One region of the Clostridium sp. LIBA-8553 genome, then DNA from elsewhere that is predicted to be linked to it. Evidence: riboswitches for the same ligand, from Rfam matches in the RefSeq annotation. Region 1 holds a riboswitch; each other region holds the start of a gene.
The links. Region 1 has a riboswitch for S-adenosylmethionine ahead of metK (methionine adenosyltransferase). Riboswitches for the same ligand answer to the same signal wherever they lie in the genome.
Positions count from the first base shown of each region.

Region 2: another riboswitch for S-adenosylmethionine. It lies ahead of AC2JAQ_RS14035 (Na+/H+ antiporter NhaC family protein); the one in region 1 lies ahead of metK (methionine adenosyltransferase).
Region 3: another riboswitch for S-adenosylmethionine. It lies ahead of metF (methylenetetrahydrofolate reductase [NAD(P)H]); the one in region 1 lies ahead of metK (methionine adenosyltransferase).
Region 4: another riboswitch for S-adenosylmethionine. It lies ahead of AC2JAQ_RS15565 (O-acetylhomoserine aminocarboxypropyltransferase/cysteine synthase family protein); the one in region 1 lies ahead of metK (methionine adenosyltransferase).

Region 1 is NZ_CM173489.1:2,957,080-2,961,929, reverse strand. It holds gene mreB (rod shape-determining protein MreB) at 1-515, shown strand, start outside; gene yyaC (spore protease YyaC) at 554-1,084, opposite strand; gene AC2JAQ_RS13245 (hypothetical protein) at 1,191-1,874, shown strand; tRNA gene AC2JAQ_RS13240 (tRNA-Thr) at 2,023-2,098, shown strand; tRNA gene AC2JAQ_RS13235 (tRNA-Tyr) at 2,104-2,189, shown strand; tRNA gene AC2JAQ_RS13230 (tRNA-Val) at 2,194-2,269, shown strand; tRNA gene AC2JAQ_RS13225 (tRNA-Thr) at 2,288-2,363, shown strand; tRNA gene AC2JAQ_RS13220 (tRNA-Tyr) at 2,369-2,454, shown strand; tRNA gene AC2JAQ_RS13215 (tRNA-Thr) at 2,480-2,555, shown strand; tRNA gene AC2JAQ_RS13210 (tRNA-Tyr) at 2,561-2,646, shown strand; SAM riboswitch class I at 2,723-2,829, shown strand; gene metK (methionine adenosyltransferase) at 3,087-4,262, shown strand; gene nagA (N-acetylglucosamine-6-phosphate deacetylase) at 4,387-4,850, opposite strand, start outside.
Region 2 is NZ_CM173489.1:3,109,381-3,114,230, reverse strand. It holds gene AC2JAQ_RS14070 (HNH endonuclease signature motif containing protein) at 1-3, opposite strand, end outside; gene AC2JAQ_RS14065 (hypothetical protein) at 194-886, shown strand; tRNA gene AC2JAQ_RS14060 (tRNA-Arg) at 988-1,064, shown strand; tRNA gene AC2JAQ_RS14055 (tRNA-Gln) at 1,068-1,142, shown strand; tRNA gene AC2JAQ_RS14050 (tRNA-Gly) at 1,214-1,287, shown strand; tRNA gene AC2JAQ_RS14045 (tRNA-Lys) at 1,333-1,408, shown strand; gene AC2JAQ_RS14040 (pyridoxamine kinase) at 1,542-2,384, shown strand; SAM riboswitch class I at 2,462-2,625, shown strand; gene AC2JAQ_RS14035 (Na+/H+ antiporter NhaC family protein) at 2,724-4,037, shown strand; gene ispF (2-C-methyl-D-erythritol 2,4-cyclodiphosphate synthase) at 4,093-4,563, opposite strand.
Region 3 is NZ_CM173489.1:2,087,964-2,092,813, forward strand. It holds gene AC2JAQ_RS09220 (homocysteine S-methyltransferase family protein) at 1-816, opposite strand, end outside; gene AC2JAQ_RS09225 (methionine synthase) at 809-1,480, opposite strand; gene metF (methylenetetrahydrofolate reductase [NAD(P)H]) at 1,503-2,387, opposite strand; SAM riboswitch class I at 2,465-2,577, opposite strand; gene AC2JAQ_RS09235 (lysophospholipid acyltransferase family protein) at 2,737-3,465, shown strand; gene AC2JAQ_RS09240 (alanine/glycine:cation symporter family protein) at 3,507-4,850, opposite strand, start outside.
Region 4 is NZ_CM173489.1:3,422,406-3,427,255, reverse strand. It holds gene AC2JAQ_RS15575 (sugar O-acetyltransferase) at 1-560, opposite strand, end outside; gene AC2JAQ_RS15570 (staygreen family protein) at 692-1,474, shown strand; SAM riboswitch class I at 1,565-1,674, shown strand; gene AC2JAQ_RS15565 (O-acetylhomoserine aminocarboxypropyltransferase/cysteine synthase family protein) at 1,811-3,097, shown strand; gene AC2JAQ_RS15560 (homoserine O-acetyltransferase/O-succinyltransferase family protein) at 3,098-3,964, shown strand; gene AC2JAQ_RS15555 (homoserine dehydrogenase) at 3,996-4,850, shown strand, end outside.

The sequences.
Region 1 (4,850 bases):
TTAGAGAATCTGTAAAGGTCGCTGGTGATAAATTTGATGAAGCTATAATTAAGTTTGTTAGAAATAAATACAGACTTATGATTGGTGAGAGAACTGCTGAAGAACTTAAAATAAATGTTGCAACAGTTGTAAAAGGCAATAGAAATGAACTAATGGAAGTAAAAGGGAGAAATTTAATAACTGGTCTGCCTGGAATTATAAAGGTAGATAGTGAAGAGCTTAGAGTAGCATTAAAAGATGAGGTAGGTATAATTGGTGAAGCTGTACATTCTGTTCTTGAAAAAACACCACCAGAATTAGCTGCTGATATAATTGAAGAAGGAATTCTTATGACTGGTGGAGGAGCTTTACTAAATGGTTTAGATAAATTCATTGAGCAAAGAACTGGTGTTAAGGTTAATGTAGCAGAAGATGCTGTAAGATGCGTAGCTGAGGGAACTGGAAAGGTTCTTAAATCTTTCGAAAAAATAAACTTAAGTATGGACGATTTAGAAGTAAAATTAATTGATGAATAAAATTAACCATATATCTCTTAATATTAAGAGATATATGGTTAATTTTTTTTTGTGCTTAAATAATAAGCGTGTATCAAAGCATCAACGATAACTTTAGCCATGTCTAAGATGAAGCTTAATCTAATAGGTCTACTAGTAAATAAATCTATATTTTCAGATGAATCAACTATTGCAATAATAGAAGTGTCGCCAACGCTTCTAAGAGTTTTTCCAACACCTTTTCCAGGGTGTATTGGTTCGTTTCTAGTATGAATTTCTCCAATAGATTTTGAATCTCCTAAACAGGCATCTATAGCTACTATTTTATATCCAGGATAATTTTTTAATATTTCAGTTATTTTTTTATCGAGATTAAGTGCATGTATAGGAGATTCAAGTGTTCCAAATACATTTAAGGGAAAGAATTTTTCTTTTAATAGAGTCCCAACTAGAGGTCCTAAACAATCACCTATACATTTATCTGTACCTATACATACTATTAATGTTTTTTCATCTATATAATCTTTTAAAAAATTTGAAATTTCATAATATGCTAAATAATGTTCGTAATAAGTTTTTATTTTTTTCAAGGCTTCACCCCCTGATTAATTATATGAAGGGATAATTAGAAATATTAAAGAGAAGTATAAAAAAGATTTTAGGTGGCAATTATTAAAAGAGGAGGTGAATGTATTAATGAATAGAGGGGTTTTAAGTTTTTTAATACTTTTTTTTACTACAATTACAATGGGGATTATGTTGTACCTTGTTAATTTAAATTTTGAACACAATCAAAAATTTGAAGTTAATAGGATAGAAGAAGAAAGCAAGAATTATTTAGATGAAAACAGTAATAAAAATAAAGAGTATAATAAAATTGAAGAAAAAAAAGAAAAAGAAGATAATAATAATAAATTGGATGAAAATAATAATTATGATGCAAAAGAAAGAGATATTTTTGATGAGTATGAATCTGAAATAGAAAAAAAAGAAGAGGCTATAGAAGAAAAAATTGAAGAGTCTGTAAAGGAGATTGAGAAAAATAAAGGTAATAAAGGTAAGGATAATTTTAATGTAGAGAGTTCTTTGGAAGAAGAAAGCGAAGAGGTTTTTAAAATGGATAAATTCTCAATTCCAAAAAAAATAGCAAAATCGGATAAATTTAAACTAATATCTATAGCTAAAAATTTATCTATATCAGACTATGGAATATTATTAGAGCACATTAAAAGAAGCGATGAGCTTGATGCTGCGGTTGATATATTTAGAATCTTAAAGGATAAATTGGAAGAGAAAGAATACAAGGAAATGAAAGATATATTGAGTCCATATATAAATATTGAATTGATTGAAGAAAATATACAATTAAAAAAGAAGTAAATAAAAGATATATTGAGAAAATCGAAAATAACTTAACATAATTGCTGGAAATGACCTGAAATTGAGTTTGAAATAAAAAGCATAACAATATATACTAAGTCTTGTCGATTGGCGATGAGCCAAAACGACAAAGAAAAACAATAAATGTGCTGGTGTGGCTCAATTGGCAGAGCAGCTGACTTGTAATCAGCAGGTTATCGGTTCAAGTCCGATCATCAGCTCCATAAGTGGTGGAATTCCCGAGTGGCCAAAGGGGGCAGACTGTAAATCTGTTGTCGGACGACTTCGAAGGTTCGAATCCTTCTTCCACCACCAATAAGGTCGCATAGCTCAGCTGGGAGAGCACCTGCCTTACAAGCAGGGGGTCACAGGTTCGATCCCTGTTGCGACCACCATTAAAAATTAATAAATGTGCTGGTGTGGCTCAATTGGCAGAGCAGCTGACTTGTAATCAGCAGGTTATCGGTTCAAGTCCGATCATCAGCTCCACATGTGGTGGAATTCCCGAGTGGCCAAAGGGGGCAGACTGTAAATCTGTTGTCGGACGACTTCGAAGGTTCGAATCCTTCTTCCACCACCATTTATTTAAAACAAAATATTGATATGCTGGTGTGGCTCAATTGGCAGAGCAGCTGACTTGTAATCAGCAGGTTATCGGTTCAAGTCCGATCATCAGCTCCATATGTGGTGGAATTCCCGAGTGGCCAAAGGGGGCAGACTGTAAATCTGTTGTCGGACGACTTCGAAGGTTCGAATCCTTCTTCCACCACCAGCAAGAGACACTTGAGAATAGTGTCTCTTTGTTTAAAATAATATCTTAATAAAATAGAATATTTAGTATTTATATACTCTTATCCAGAGAGGTGGAGGGAAAAAGGCCCTATGAAACCCGGCAACCAGTGAGAAGTCACCACGGTGCCAATTCCGGTAAAGAATTTTCTTTACAAGATGAGAGAAGATAAATTTAGTGTATAACTAGAATCTCTTCTTAAATCTTTTAAAGGTTTAGAAGAGATTTTTTTGTTAATAAAATATATCTTAAAAGCGCGCATTAAGATATATAACTTTTTTAAATAAAAGATTAAAGATATTATTTTAGATAGTTGGAAAGAATAATTTAATGAATAATTAAAAAAACAGGGTTGAAATAAATAAAAAGTGAAAGGGGTGAATCGGCTATCTTATTTAAGATAGTAAGATAGCGTTATAGCCATGAGAAGATTATTTACATCAGAATCAGTTACTGAAGGACATCCAGATAAAATATGTGACCAAATTTCAGATGCAGTTTTAGATGCTATATTTGAAAAAGATCCAAATGCAAGAGTTGCTTGCGAAACAGCTGTTACTACAGGATTAGTAATGGTAATGGGAGAAATAACAACTAACTGTTATGTTGATATTCCTAAAATAGCTAGAGAAACTATAAAAAACATAGGATATGATAGAGCCAAGTATGGTTTCGACTGTGAAACTTGTTCAGTTATGACTACAATAGATGAGCAATCATCAGACATAGCTATGGGAGTTGATGAAGCTCTAGAATCAAGAGCTGGTGAAAAAATAGATATAGACGCAGTAGGAGCAGGAGACCAAGGAATGATGTTTGGTTTTGCTACTAATGAAACTGAAGAATATATGCCAGCACCAATTGCTATGGCTCATAGATTATCAAGAAGATTAACAGAAGTAAGAAAGAACGGAACTTTACCTTACTTAAGACCAGACGGAAAAACACAAGTTACTGTTGAATATGAAAATGATAAACCAGTTAGAATAGATGCAATAGTAATTTCAACACAACATGGTCCAGAAGTATCTCAAGAGCAAATACAAGCTGATTTAATGGAACATGTTATAAAAGCTGTTATACCAGCAGAGTTATTAGATGAAAATACTAAGTATTACATAAATCCAACAGGAAGATTCGTTATCGGTGGACCTCAAGGTGATGCTGGATTAACAGGAAGAAAGATCATAGTTGATACTTATGGTGGATATGGAAGACACGGTGGTGGTGCTTTCTCAGGAAAAGATCCAACTAAGGTTGATAGATCAGCTGCATATGCTGCTAGATGGGTGGCTAAAAACTTAGTTGCTGCAGGCGTGGCAGATAAATTAGAAGTTCAAGTTGCGTATGCTATTGGTGTTGCTAGACCAGTATCAATTATAGTAGATACTTTCGGAACTGGAAAAGTATCAGATGAAGAAATAGTTAATATAATAAATAAAGTATTTGATTTAAGACCAGGTGCTATAATAAGAGACCTAGACTTAAGAAGACCTATCTATAAGCAAACAGCTGCTTATGGACATTTTGGAAGAACAGACTTAGATCTTCCATGGGAAAAATTAGATAAAGTTGAGGAAATAAAAAAATACCTTTAATACAAATAAAAGCTTAGGATGTTCTTCCTAAGCTTTTTAATTTTTATAGAATTTATTTTATAATATATTTAAATATTTAAAATTAAGAAATAAAAACACTTTGGTATCCCAAAGTGTTTTTTTATTAAGCTTTATGAACTAATTTTCCATTAACTATTACATATTTTATATCTATGTTTTCATCAAAAAGAATTAAGTCGGCGTCGTAACCTTCTTTAATTAGTCCTTTTCTATCAGCAACTTTGCAATGTTTAGCACCATTGAAAGTAGCCATTTTTATAACTTCATTAAGTGAATAATCAGTGTTGTTAAAGATATTTTTAACTGCCACATCTAGAGTTAATATTGATCCTGCTAAAGATCCACTTAATAGTCTTGCAGCTCCATCTTTAACTTCAACATCTTGACCACCTAAAGAATACATTCCATCAGGCATACAGCAAGCCATCATGGCATCAGTTATTAATAAAACTTTATCTGTTCCTTTTTGTTTGTATGCAACTCTTAAACTTGGGTATGATATATGAATACCATCTGAGATTGTTTCTGTAGTTATTTCACTATCAAAAACAGCACCTACAACCCCAG
Region 2 (4,850 bases), 150 kb from region 1:
CATATAATCCTCCTTAATTTGATATACCCATTTATAGTATTAAAATAGCATAAAAAAATAGTTTAATCAATATAAGCAAGCTTTTTTAGATGTATACGAGGGTATATAAAGAAATTTAGGATTTTTTACACTTTGATGTTAAAAAAAGTTAGCAATATAATTAAATTATAAAGTATATAAAGGGGGTTTTAAGATGCGTAACTTATTTCGTCAAAGATTAAAAAAAGAAGAAAATCCCGAGAAATATTGGGGTGAATTAATAAGAAAAAATGAAACCCTAAAAGGAAGAATGTTCAAAGATGAACCTATAACTGAAGACACAAAGTATCTACATTATGTAATATTCAACAGACATGTTGGATTTCAAAATGTCTGGGTAATGGTACCTAATTATAATAGCCTAATACAATTTATACAATATGTCTTTATGCCAGAGGCTTATTATAAATGGGTTGAAGGAAAAAGAAAATTAGTAACACATATTCCATCGATTGATGTTGAAAAAATTATTTCTATAATAAAGAGTAAAGCAACAGAAGAAGATAGAGAAAAAATGAAAAATGACATTTTAGCATTAAGGAAGTTAAATGGATACAATGCTGAAAATGGAATGAGAAAATTAAAAATATTCTGTAGTAGATTTAATAACAATTGGATCGGAGATAAGGATGAATTTTTATACTTAAAAGTCTTCAATAATGCTGAAGAATTAGGTAGATTTGTAGTTGAAACTAATTTACAAACTGATTGTGAAGATTGCTATGAAAAAACTATAGGAATGACTACAGAAGAGTGGTTTAAAGTTTGTAGAAATGCTCATAAAAATAAAGATGATGAAGAAAGATTTAAAACCGTATTATTTAAGTACTTGGAAGATATTGTTTAAAATTAAATTCGCTTAGTATTAATAAAAATATAAAATAAATTCAAAAAAATGTTGACAATTTTTAAATAATTATGTATAATAATTTTTGTTGATTCAAGTTTGTATCTTTAGCTCAGCTGGATAGAGCAACGGCCTTCTAAGCCGTGGGTCAGGGGTTCGAATCCCTTAAGGTACACCATGTTGGGATATCGCCAAGCGGTAAGGCAACGGACTTTGACTCCGTCATTCGCAGGTTCGAATCCTGCTATCCCAGCCATTTTTTTGAATGATGAATCAAAAAAATACTTGACAACGTGTTAACATTGTGTTAACATATAAACATACCAAGCGGGTGTAGTTCAATGGTAGAACACCAGCCTTCCAAGCTGGATACCCGGGTTCGATTCCCGGTACCCGCTCCATTTTTTTAAGAGTTTACTGTAAAATTATCTTAAAAAATACAATATGCACCATTAGCTCAGTTGGTAGAGCACCTGACTCTTAATCAGGGAGTCCAGGGTTCGAATCCCTGATGGTGCACCAAGCATCGCTTATATAGCGATGCTTTTTTATTTTATTTTAAAATATATCGATACATTTGATATAAGAAAAATTAATTAATATAATACTATGTAACAAGAATTATATTTAGATCGGATTTTGAAGGGAGATAAAAATGAAACCTATGAATAAAATTGCTGCTATACATGATATTTCATGTTATGGGAGAGCAGCTTTAGCAACAATAATTCCTATATTATCTTCAATGGGTAATCAAGTATGTCCACTTCCAACTGCGGTTTTATCAACACATACAGACGGATTTGGAAAACCTGCAATTAGAGATTTAAGTAATTTTATATATGAAACTAAGAAGCATTGGAAAAAGCTTAACTTAGATTTTCAATGTATTTATAGTGGGTATTTAGCAGATCCTAATCAAGTTAAATTTGTAGAGGAATTTATAAAAGAATTTAAAGAAGAAGATACTTTAGTTGTTATAGATCCAGTTATGGCTGATAATGGCAAGCTATATGATGCAATGAGCGAAAAAATGATTGAAGAGATGAGAATTTTAATTAAAAATGCAGATATAATAACTCCTAATATTACAGAAGCTACTTTACTTCTAGGAGAAGAGTATAAAGAAAACTTAAATGAAGATGAAATAAAAGAATATTTAATAGGGTTAGGTAATTTAGGACCTAAAATAAGTATAATAACAAGTGTACCAAGTTCAAAGGGAAATGAATATATTGATACTGTACTGTATGATAAACAGGAAAATATGTTCTACACTTATTCTCATAAAAAAATAAATGCATTTTATTGTGGAACTGGAGATGCCTTTGCGTCTTTGTTAATAGGATGGATACTAAGAGGAGAATGTGATGAAAAAGCATTAGAAAAAGCATGCAACTTTATAGCGGAAGCAATAGAATATAGTGAAAAATTTGATTATCCACCTAATGAAGGAATATTGCTTGAAAGTTTGTTATATAAATTAGTAAGTAAATAAATTGTTAAAAACCATATAAATTAAATTGACAAAGTAATTTTGGCGTGTTAGTATTAGTAAAAAATAAAATTTAATAAATCTTATCAAGAGAGGTGGAGGGACTGGCCCTGTGAAACCCAGCAACCGGTAATTCTTTGCGGTTAAACAATACTGATTTAAAAAAAGTTTAAGTCAGTAATATTTTGTTATGCAAAGATTTATAGCGGTGCTAAATCCTGCGGTAGAAACTGAGAGATAAGAATAAGAATCTGTGAGAATAATAACTTCTATCCTAGGATAGAAGTTTTTTATTTTGTAGGATAAAAGAGAGATTTATTAAATAGATTAGGAGGAGAGAAAATGAAAAAAGGAAAGTTTTCAGCTTTATTGCCATTAATAATTTTTGTATCTATTTACTTGGGAACTTCATTAGTAATGAAAGATTTCTACTCTGTATCTGTTTTAGTTCCAGGAATAATAGCAGCATTAGTTGGAATTTTTATGAATAGAAAAAGAGGGCTTGAGAAGAACATAGAAATATTCTGTAAGGGAGCAGGAAATAGCAATATAATTTTAATGTGTTTAATCTTTATATTAGCAGGAGCTTTCGCAGAAGTAGCTAAGAATATGGGAGCTGTAGAATCAACGGTAAATTTAGGGCTAACAATATTACCTAAAAACATATTGGTAGCAGGAATATTTGTAATATCATCATTTATAGCTATATCATTAGGAACATCAATGGGAACAATAGCTGCCATAGTACCAATAGCTATGGGAATCGCAGATAAAACTAATATAGCATTACCTCTTATAGTTGGGGCAGTAGTAGGTGGAGCTATGTTTGGAGACAACCTATCAATGATTTCTGATACAACAATAGCAGCAACAAAAACTCAGGGATGTGAGATGAGAGATAAGTTTAGAATAAACTTTAAAGTTATATTACCAGCAGCTGTTTTAGTAATTGTATTATACACATTCTTAGGAAGTGGATCTAATACTTCAGTTGGACAATATGATTATAATTTAATAAAGGTTATACCATACTTAGGAATTTTAATAGCAGCATTAATGGGGGGGAATGTAATTGCTATACTAGCAGGAGGAATAGTACTAGCAGGAGGAATTGGATTCTTTACTGGATCAATGGACTTAAAGGTATTCTTTAACTCTATATCAGCTGGGGTAGCTGGAATGAGCGAACTTATATTAATTTCAATAATAATTGGGGGAATTGTTGAGATAATAAAGGAAAATGGCGGTATAGACTATGTACTAAACTTAGTTACTAAGAGAATCAATGGAAAAAAAGGAGCTGAATTTGGTATTGGTTTATTAGTAAGTTTAGTTGATGCATGTACTGCAAATAATACAATTGCTATTGTTACAGTTGGACCTTTAGCAAAAGATATTTCAAATAAATATAACTTAGATTCAAAAAGAGTTGCAGGGATATTAGATATGTTTTCGTGTGCAGTTCAGGGAATAATCCCATATGGAGCACAGTTAATGTCAGCGGCGGCTTTAACAGGATTAAGTTCATTTGAAATAATGAAATTCTTATTTTATCCATATTTAATGGGAATAAGTGCAATAATATTTATAGCATTTTTCCAAAAGAAAGAGAATACTGAAACAAGTGAGGAATTAGATGTTGCAGTAACTCAATAAAGTATAAAAAGAGTATATAGCTTCTAATGTTAAGGAAGTTATATACTCTTTCTTTTTATTTCGTTAAAAGACAGATGCTTTGAGAAGAAATTCCTTCACCTGAGCCAGTAAAGCCAAGACCTTCTTCTGTTGTTGCTTTAACATTTATTTGGTTTATATTTATATTTAATGCTTTTGCTATATTTTCTCTCATTGTAGCTATATGAGGGGCCATTTTTGGCTTCTGAGCTATTATTGTTGCATCTATATTTGATATTTTATAATTATTTTTATATATAAGTTCACCAACAAATTCAAGAAGCTTTATGCTATTTGCTCCCTTATATTTAGGATCAGTATCTGGGAAATGCTTGCCTATATCACCTAAAGCTGCAGCACCTAAAAGTGAATCCATTATTGCATGTAATAAAACATCAGCATCTGAGTGACCTAAAAGTCCCTTTTCATAAGGAATGTTAACTCCTCCTAAAATTAAATCTCTATTTTCAACTAGTTTATGGACATCATATCCCATTCCGATTCTCATCTTTATCACCTCTTAAAAATATTTATCATTACAATGAAAGTCACCATAATTTCTATGGTTTTATTATATATAATTATTATTATGTTATCAAAGAGTAGTAATCTTTATTATAGTCTAATAAATAATAAAAATAAATTTGTAACATAAAGAGTGTAATATATAATTAAAATGTAAATAAATTAAGGAATTCAAATTTTGAAAAAGATGTATTTACTGTATAAAAATTTATATAGATATGATATATGCTATGGTATAATAAATTAAGATTTAACTAAAGAGAATAATTA
Region 3 (4,850 bases), 870 kb from region 1:
TGATAATTCCTCTATATATTCAGGATTAGTCCCACAACATCCACCAATATAATTAACGCCTAAAGAAACAAATCTTTCTCCATATTCACAAAATTCATATTTATCAACTTCATAACTTGTCCTATCTCCATCTATAATAGGCATTCCTGCATTAGCCTGTACTATTACATCCTTATTAGTTGACTTTACTATTCTTTTTATTATTGATTCCATTTCTCTAGGTCCTAAAGAGCAATTAATCCCTAATGCATCTACTCCTAATCCCTCTAATGTCATAGCCATACTTTCAGGAATACACCCTGTAAAAGTTCTCCCATTCTTTTCAAAACTCATAGTACAAAATACAGGCAATTTAGAATTTTCTTTTGCTGATAAAATAGCTGCTTTAGCTTCATATAAATCACTCATTGTCTCTATAAGTATAATATCAGCCCCATTTTCTGCTCCAACTATAATCTGTTCCTTAAATATGTCATAGGCCTCATCAAAGCTTAGAGTTCCCATAGGCTCTAAAAGCTCTCCTATAGGTCCTATATCCAAAGCTATTTTAACTTCATTTCCCTCTCTAGCTCTCTTTGCTATTTCTAAAGCTTTTGTTATAATTTCTTCTACTTTAAAATCTGTATTCACTAACTTTTTTCTATTTGCTCCAAAAGTATTAGTAGTTATAAAATTTGCTCCTGCCTCTATATATCTTTTATGAACTTCATATATAATATCTTCATTATATATATTAAAAACTTCTGGATTCTCTCCAAGCTTTAATCCTAACTTTTGAAGCATAGTCCCAATAGCCCCATCAAAAATCTTAATCATAACATCTCTTACCGCCTTTCCTATAATTGCACTTTGTATAAAAACTACATTTATCACAACTTCTTATAGAAGCCTGATTATTTCTATATTTACTTATACCAATTATTGCTGTAACTGATTTTCTTGGTATTAAAATATTACTTTCCGTTAAATTTAAACCTATTGCTCTTTGCCCATCTATTAGCTCTAAAAAATCTTTTTGAAATTCTATTGAAAAGTCTCCATACCCTGGACTAAATCTTTCTCTTATGAACTCATTTCTACTTTCAACTCTCTCTTTTATAGCCTCTTCAATTTCGTTACAAACTTCTTCTATAGCGGCAGTAGAACAAGCATCTAAGACAAGTGCTTTTAACAAATCAATTTTCTCATATTTATTTATAGCTCTCTCTACCTCATACCCTAAGGTAACACCCAATAAAATAACTTTATAACATCCTTTTAAATGCCTTTTTATTGATATTCCCTTTAAAAATTTTTCAGTTCCTAATATTTTTAAATTATCTTTATACTCTTCTAAGCCATATTCTCTATAAGTTACCCTATAATCAACTATTTCTTTACATTCCTCAATACATTTATCTATAAGTTCAAAATCTTCTTCCTTTCCTTTTACACCCAAATATCTAAGTACTTCTTTTTTATCTATATTAGTAATTTTCATATTTATATAATTCTTTCTCCTTTTAAGATATTTTTTCCTTTCTATTTACTGAATTAATAATATTCTTAGTTCCACTTACTATATTTTTTGCTACATATGAATTATTCATTGTATATAAATGCACACCTCTTACTCCACTAGAGATTAAATCTATTATTTGCTCATTTGCATAAGCTATTCCGGCATCCCTTAAAGCTTCCTTGTCATACTCATACTTATTTACTATCTTCATAAATTTTTTAGGGAATGTGGCCTTACAAAGAGATAGTATTCTCTCTATTTGTTTTTTATTAACTACAGGCATTATTCCTGCCTGAATAGGTACATCTATTCCTTTTTTTTCACATGCATCTAGAAAATTAAAAAATATATCATTGTCAAAAAATAATTGAGATATTAAGTGATTAGCACCTGCATCAACTTTTCTTTTTAAAAATTCTAAATCATTCTCTTTATTAATGGCTTCTGGATGAATTTCTGGATAACAAGCTCCCGCAATATTTATATCTCTATATTCTCCAATATGTTTTATTAAATCTATTGAAGAGTTATATTCCGATATAATATATTCTCTTTTATCACCTCTTAAAGCTAATACATTTTCTATTCCCTTGCTTTTTAATATACTCAAAGTTTTTTCTATATCTTTTTTTTCTGCTCCTATACAAGTTAAATGTGCTAAAGTTTCTAAATTATATTTGTTTTTTATTATTGATGATAATTCTATTGTTCTATTGCTTACAAAATTCCCGCCTGCTCCATAAGTTACACTTATAAAATCTGGTCTTAATTCTTGTATCTCTTCTAAAGTTCTATATATATTTTCTATTGGCGTACTTTCCTTTGGAGGAAAAACCTCAAAAGAAAACACAAATTCTTTTTTGTCAAATAATTCTCTAATATTCATAAAATCCCTCCTAAAAATAAAAAAGCCTAAAGGAAGTAATCCTTTAGGCATAAAATCTCTCATTTTCTTAACTTTAAAACTTATCTTTCAGTAAACCTGCAGGATTTAGCACCGTTATAGAATAAAATTTATTTATACTATAGGTTGCTGGGTTTCACAGGGCCAGTCCCTCCACCTCTCTTGATAAGAATAATATTCTGTTTTGGTAAATTATAGTATATAAAACCATAATAGTAAATATATAAGTTTTTTTTATTATTATAATTTATAAAAATCCTTGTCTATTTGATATTTTTTAAAAACTGTTATAATATTACTTAGTACTAGTAATATTAAAGGGGCGAAATATATGTTTAGATCTATATATTGGTATGGAAAAGGATATGCCTGGACATTAATAAAATCCTTATCTGATATAAAAAAAATAAATAAAATGGAAGAGGAAGGCAAACTTGAAGAAAGAGATGAATATATCTATCAATGTAGTAGAAGGATAGCTCATACTTTTCTTAAAGATGCCGGAATAAAAGTTAACGTTCAAGGTTTAGAAAATATTCCTGAAGGACCTGTTCTTTTTGTTGGTAACCACCAAAGTAATATGGATATTCCTGTTATCATGTATTCTATTGATAGACCAAAAGGATTCATAGCAAAAAAAGAACTTGAAAAAATGCCTATATTAAAAGATTGGATACTACTTTCAAAAGCAATATTTATTGATAGAGAGCATCCAAAAAAAGCAATGGCTTGTATTTTACAAGGAATTAAACAATTAAAAGAAGGTTATTCAATGGTTGTTTTTCCTGAAGGAACAAGAAGTCAATGTAGTAAAATGGGAGAATTTAAGGCAGGTAGTTTTAAATTAGCTACTAAATCAAAAGCTCCTATAGTTCCTTTAACAATTGATGGAACATATAAAATAATGGAAGGAAATCACTATTTTATAAAACCTGGTGAAGTAAATCTTTATATTCATCCACCAGTTTATACTGATAAACTTACAAAGGAAGAGATTGCAGAACTTCCTGAAAAAGTTGAAAATATAGTTAGAAGCAAACTTCCTAATGAGGGAAAATAAAAAAATCCATGAGTATATTACTCATGGATTTTTTATTTATATCAATTCAAAACAGTTTCTTCTAATTCAACACTATCTTTATTAAGAGCCTTCTCTTTAAAGAATTCCTCTGTTTCTTCTATAACCACTTCTCTAAGTCCAATAATACCTACAAGGTTTGGAATTGCCATTAATCCATTAACAATATCAGCTATTATAAATATTAATGTTAATGGTAAGAATGATCCTACAGCAACAAGAAGTATATATAATATTCTATATGGTTTTATTGCTTTTATTCCAAATAAATACTCAACACATCTTTCTCCGTAATAATTCCATCCTAATATTGTTGTGAAAGCAAAGAACATAAGTCCTATATTAACTATATATGTTCCTATATTACTAATAGGAAGACCAATTTCAAAAGCTTGCGTTGTAAGGGCGGCACCTTCTAAGTTTCCTGTATAAGCACCTGTAAGAATTATAACTATACCTGTCATTGTACAAATAAGAATTGTATCAAAAAATGTACCGGTCATAGAAATAAGTCCTTGCTTAACTGGTGACTTAGTTCTAGCTGCAGCCGCTGCTATTGGAGCACTTCCAAGGCCAGCTTCATTTGAGAAAACTCCTCTTGCTATTCCACTTTTCATAACAGTTATTATACTAACTCCCACAGCTCCGCCTAAGGCCGCTCTAGGATTAAAAGCACTCTCTACAATTATTGCTACGGCATTTGGAACTTTATCTAAATTAAAAGCTATAACAATCAAAACTCCTAATATGTAAAGACCTGCCATTAAAGGAACAACCTTTTCTGATACACTAGATATTCTCTTTATTCCACCTAAAGTTACTAAAGTAACTAATAAAGTAACTATTCCTGCTGTAATTACAGTTGGAATATTAAATGTAATACTTGCAGCATCTGTTATGGATTTAACTTGTCCAAAAGTTCCTATTCCTAACAAGGCTACACCAATTCCAAAGAAAGCAAAAATATTTGCTAGCCAATTTAGACCAAGACCATTTTTTATATAATACATTGGTCCTCCAGCCATTTGACCATTTTCATCTACCACTCTGTACTTTATAGCAAGTACACCTTCTGCATATTTAGTTGCCATTCCAAAGAAAGCAGCTATCCACATCCAAAATAAGGCTCCTGGTCCTCCAGCTTTTATAGCTGTTGCAACCCCTACTATGTTCCCTGTTCCTATTGTAGCCGAAAGTGCTGTACATAAGGCTCCAAAACTTGAAACATCTCCTTCTGCATCATCACAAGAAGATTCATCATCCTTTCCAAATACATACTTTAAAGCCATTGGTAATTTTAAAATTTGTAATAATTTTAATCTTATAGTCAGGTAAATTCCTGTTCCTACAAGTAGTACAAGAAGCGG
Region 4 (4,850 bases), 470 kb from region 1:
TTAGCTGGATTTCCACCTACTACTACGTTATTAGGGACATCTTTAGTCACAACTGCTCCAGATGCTATAACAACATTATTTCCTATAGTAACGCCTGGGTTTATAGTAGCATGTCCTCCTATCCAAACATTATCACCTATTGTTATAGGCTTACCAAATTCAGATTTTTGCCTTTCGATAGGATCTATTGGATGAGTTGCTGTATAAAGATGAACACCAGGGGCAAGGAAACAGTTTTCTCCTATTGTAATTTTACAAACATCAAGCATAACACAATCAAAATTTGCATAGAAATTGTCGCCTACTGATATGTTATATCCATAATCACATTTAAAGTTAGGTTCTATATATATTTTTTCACCAGTTGAACCAAATAGCTCTTTTAAAATATTACTTCTTTCTTTAAATACTTTATCAGCATCTTCTTCATTATCAGGAAGATCTAAATTATTGAATTTTTGAAATAAAATTCTTGCTCTAAATCTACCTTTAGTTAACTCGTTATCTTGAGGATCATAAGGTAATCCCGCTATCATTTTTTCCTTTTCTGTCATAGTCATATATAATTCCTCCATAGTATATTCTCAAGTTCATTTTAGCAATAACTTATGTATTTTTCACCATTTAGGCATAAATATAGTTAAAAATTCATATAATGAATAGCTAATATTATTTTTTGAGGTGTTAGGAAATGTTTGATCCTAAAATGTTAAATTTAGAATTTAGAAATGGAATTAAAGATGAAAATCCAATAGATGGGAGAAAGTATACATTAGTTCATAGTGATGAAACAGGGGAATTGTTTCTGACAACAGCATTAACATATGCATATGATAAAGTGAACTTAATGAGAAGAGATGAAGTTTTTGGTGACTGGAAGAGAATAGATGATAGATTTATTTTAAAGGTATATGTTTATGTTGATGGAATGGGTGGTAGAGAAGAAGCTGCAAAGAGAAATATGATTTTTAGAAAGGAGTTGCCTTTAGCTTTATCAGCAATAAGATATGGTGATAGAAAGTTCTTAGAAGATCATAATGAATTATTAAATAGCAGCGTAATAGTAAGATTCATATCTGCTTATGAAGAGTTTAATAAAGTTGAAAACTATGGAACCATTAATGATTATAGTGTTAGAATGGAGTCTAATAACAATATGGAAAAGACTTATATGGAAGAAAGTATTTTTAATGATAAGGATCCTTTAGTAAATGAATTTATAGTTACTCTTTTAAATCCATACATCAAGGAAGAGATTATAAAGTTATATAAAAACGATATGTATTATTGTTTGAAAGATGTACAAGTTTTAGAGCTAATTAAGGCTAGAACAGATAATAAATGTGAATTTAATTATAAAATTTATATTGGAGTTAAAGTTGGGGAAGTGCAACCAGTATATAATAATCTTATAATTGAATTTTTAGTAACACCTAATAAAGTTACAACTATAAGCGTTAAAAACCCTAGATAAATAAAATTTAATGTTTAAATTTTATAATAATATTGCAAATATCAATTTAATACACTATAATTGGTTTTAAATTAAAAAATGAGTATATATCTTTTATTAAGAATGGTGGAGGGACTGGCCCTATGAAGCCTAGCAACAGCTGATTATCATAAATCAGAATTGTGCTAAATCCTGCAAGGAGAAATCCTGAGAGATAAGAGATTATAGAGAGATTTGTGTGATTTTTTATTATGCATTTAGAGCTATTTCTTTGTCTTAAGGACTAAGAAATAGCTTTTATTTTTGGGGATAATTATTTAATAAAAGAGAATGAGCTAAGAAGAAGGGGGCTTTAAAATGAGTAAAAATTTTAGTAAGGATACATTATGTATAAGAGGAGGATTTAATCCTAAAGCGGGAGATCCAGTAACACAGCCATTAGTACAAAGTACATCATATAAGTTTGAAAGTTGTGATCAAGTAGCTAATCTTTTTGATTTAAAAGAGGCTGGACATATATACACCAGAATAAGTAATCCAACAGTTAGCAATTTAGAAGAAAAATTTTTGGCACTAGAAGGTGGTGTAGGTGCAGTATCAGTATCGTCTGGACAATCTGCAGTATTATTAGCCGTTTTGAATATTTGTAAGGCTGGAGAACATATAGTAGTTTTATCAACTGTTTATGGAGGAACATTTAATCTTTTAGGAACTACTTTAAAAAATTTAGGTATAGAGGCTACTTTTATATCACCAGATTGTAGTGAAGAGGAGTTGGAAAAAAGTATAAAGGATAATACTAAGCTTATAATTGGGGAAAGCTTAGGAAATCCGTCTTTGAGAGTTTTAGATATGAAAAAATTCTCTAAGGTTGCTAAGTCAAATAGAATTCCATTAATAATTGATAATACAGTTGCAACATCATATTTATTTAACCCTCTAGAGCATGGAGCTAATATAGTTATTCATTCAACTAGTAAGTATTCAGATGGTCATTCATTAGCTCTTGGCGGAATAATTGTTGATGGAGGAAACTTTAATTGGGATAATGGAAAGTTTTCATGTTTGGTTGAACCAGATGAAAGTTATCATGGTCTTAAGTATGTTGAAACTTTTGGGGAAGCGGCTTATATAACTAAGCTTAGAGTCACCTTACTTAGAGATTTAGGATGCACAACAAGTCCATTTAATGCTTACTTAACCAATATAGGTTTAGAAACATTACATCTTAGAATGGAAAGACATAGTTCAAATGCTTTAACATTAGCTAGATTCTTGGAAAAAAATGAAAATGTAACTTGGGTTGACTATCCTCTTTTAGAATCTCATAAAGATTATGATCTAGCTAGAGAATACTTTACGAAGGGTGCTTCTGGTCTTTTATCTTTTGGAATAAAAGGAGGAAGAGAGGCTGCTAAGAAGTTTATAGATAACTTACAGTTAGCTCAGTTAGTAGTTCACTTAGGAGATGTTAGAACTACTCTTTTACATCCAGCTAGTACAACACATAGACAGCTTTCTTCAGAGGATTTAATAAAAGCAGGGGTAACTGAAGATTTAATTAGGGTTTCTGTGGGAATAGAAGGAATAGAAGATATAATAAAAGATTTTGAGCAAGCTTTTAGTAAATTAGGTGATGAATAAATGAGTTTATTTTTTAAATCATTAGAACTTGAGGGGATAAAAATATTAGGTTTTAATGAGGTATTCTCTCAGAAGGAGTGCAAAAAGAAGAGAAAAAGAATAGGGGTTTTAAATTTAATGCCAGTAAAAGGAGAAACAGAGGCTCACATATTAAATATGCTATATAAGTGTGGAGAAGATTTAGATATTGATTTTATAAGGCTAGAATCACATAAATCAAAACATACCTCTGAAGAGTATTTAGAGAAAAACTATACAACCTTTAATGAGGTTAAGAAAGAGTTAGATGGAATGATTATGACTGGGGCTCCTTTAGAGAAGTTAGACTTTAGTGAAGTGTTATATATTAAAGAGTTAATTGAGATTTTGGATTACTTAAGAAAATATGGGAAGAAAACTCTATATATTTGTTGGGGAGCACAGGTAGCCTTAAGTCATTTTTATGGAATTAGAAAAGTTGTTTTAGATAACAAAGTTTTTGGAGTTTTTTCACATGAAATACTTCAAGAAGAAGATATTTTAAATGGAATAGAAAATGGATTTAAGGCACCACATTCAAGATATTCAACTTTAAATAAGGAAGATGTTTTAAAAAATAAAAATATTGAGGTTTTGGCTGAAAATGAGCTAGGGGAATTTAGCTTTTTAAAAGGAAAAAATAATGATTACTATATATTAGGACATTTAGAGTATGGTAAAGATGTGCTAAAAAAGGAGTATTTAAGAGATAAAGCTAAAGGAGAATTTATAGAGGTTCCTACAAATTATTTCCAAGGAAATGATGAAAGTAAGGATATAATATTTTCTTGGGAAAAAACTGCTGAAAGAATATATAAGAATTGGATTCAGAGTATAGCATTTAATTAAGCAATAAGCATATTTTAAGGGGGAATATTTTATGAAGAGTATAAAAATTGCATTACTTGGGCTAGGTAATGTGGGCAGTGGAGTTTGGAAGATATTTAATGCTAATAAAGAGGAGATTGTGAAACGGTCAGGTTACAATATTGAAATTAGCAAAATATTAGTTAGAGATATCAATAAGAAGAGATGTGTTGATGTTCCAAAGGAACTTTTAACTACAGACTATAATGATATTTTGAGTGATGATGATATTAAGATTGTTGTTGAACTTATTGGGGGAATAGAACCAACTAAAGAATATATAATTAACGCCATGAGAAGAAAAAAACATATAGTGACTGCTAACAAAATGTTATTAGCAATCCAAGGAGATGAGCTGTATGAGATTGCGGATAAAGAGGGTGTAGGGTTAAATTATGAAGCAAGCGTTGCGGGAGGAATTCCTATAATAGCTGGGATAAATGAGAGCTTGACTGCCAATAAGATAGAAAGTCTTTATGGAATAATAAATGGAACCACAAATTATATTTTAACTAAGATGCAGTTTGAGGGAAGTAGCTTTGAGGAGGCATTAAAAGAGGCGCAAGAAAAAGGATATGCGGAAGCAGATCCAACATCAGATATAGAAGGGTATGATGCGCAATACAAACTATCAATATTAGCATCACTAGCTTTTGGAACAAAGATAAATACAGAGAATGTATATAGAGAGGGAATAACAGGAATAACAAAGAGTGATATTGAGTGTGCAAACCAATTTGGGTATGTAATAAAATTATTAGGAATTATTAAGGAGGTAGAAGGTGAATTAGAACTTAGAGTTCATCCAACAATGATTCCTAAAAGACATCCTTTAGCTAACGTTCATGATTCATTTAACGCTGTGTTT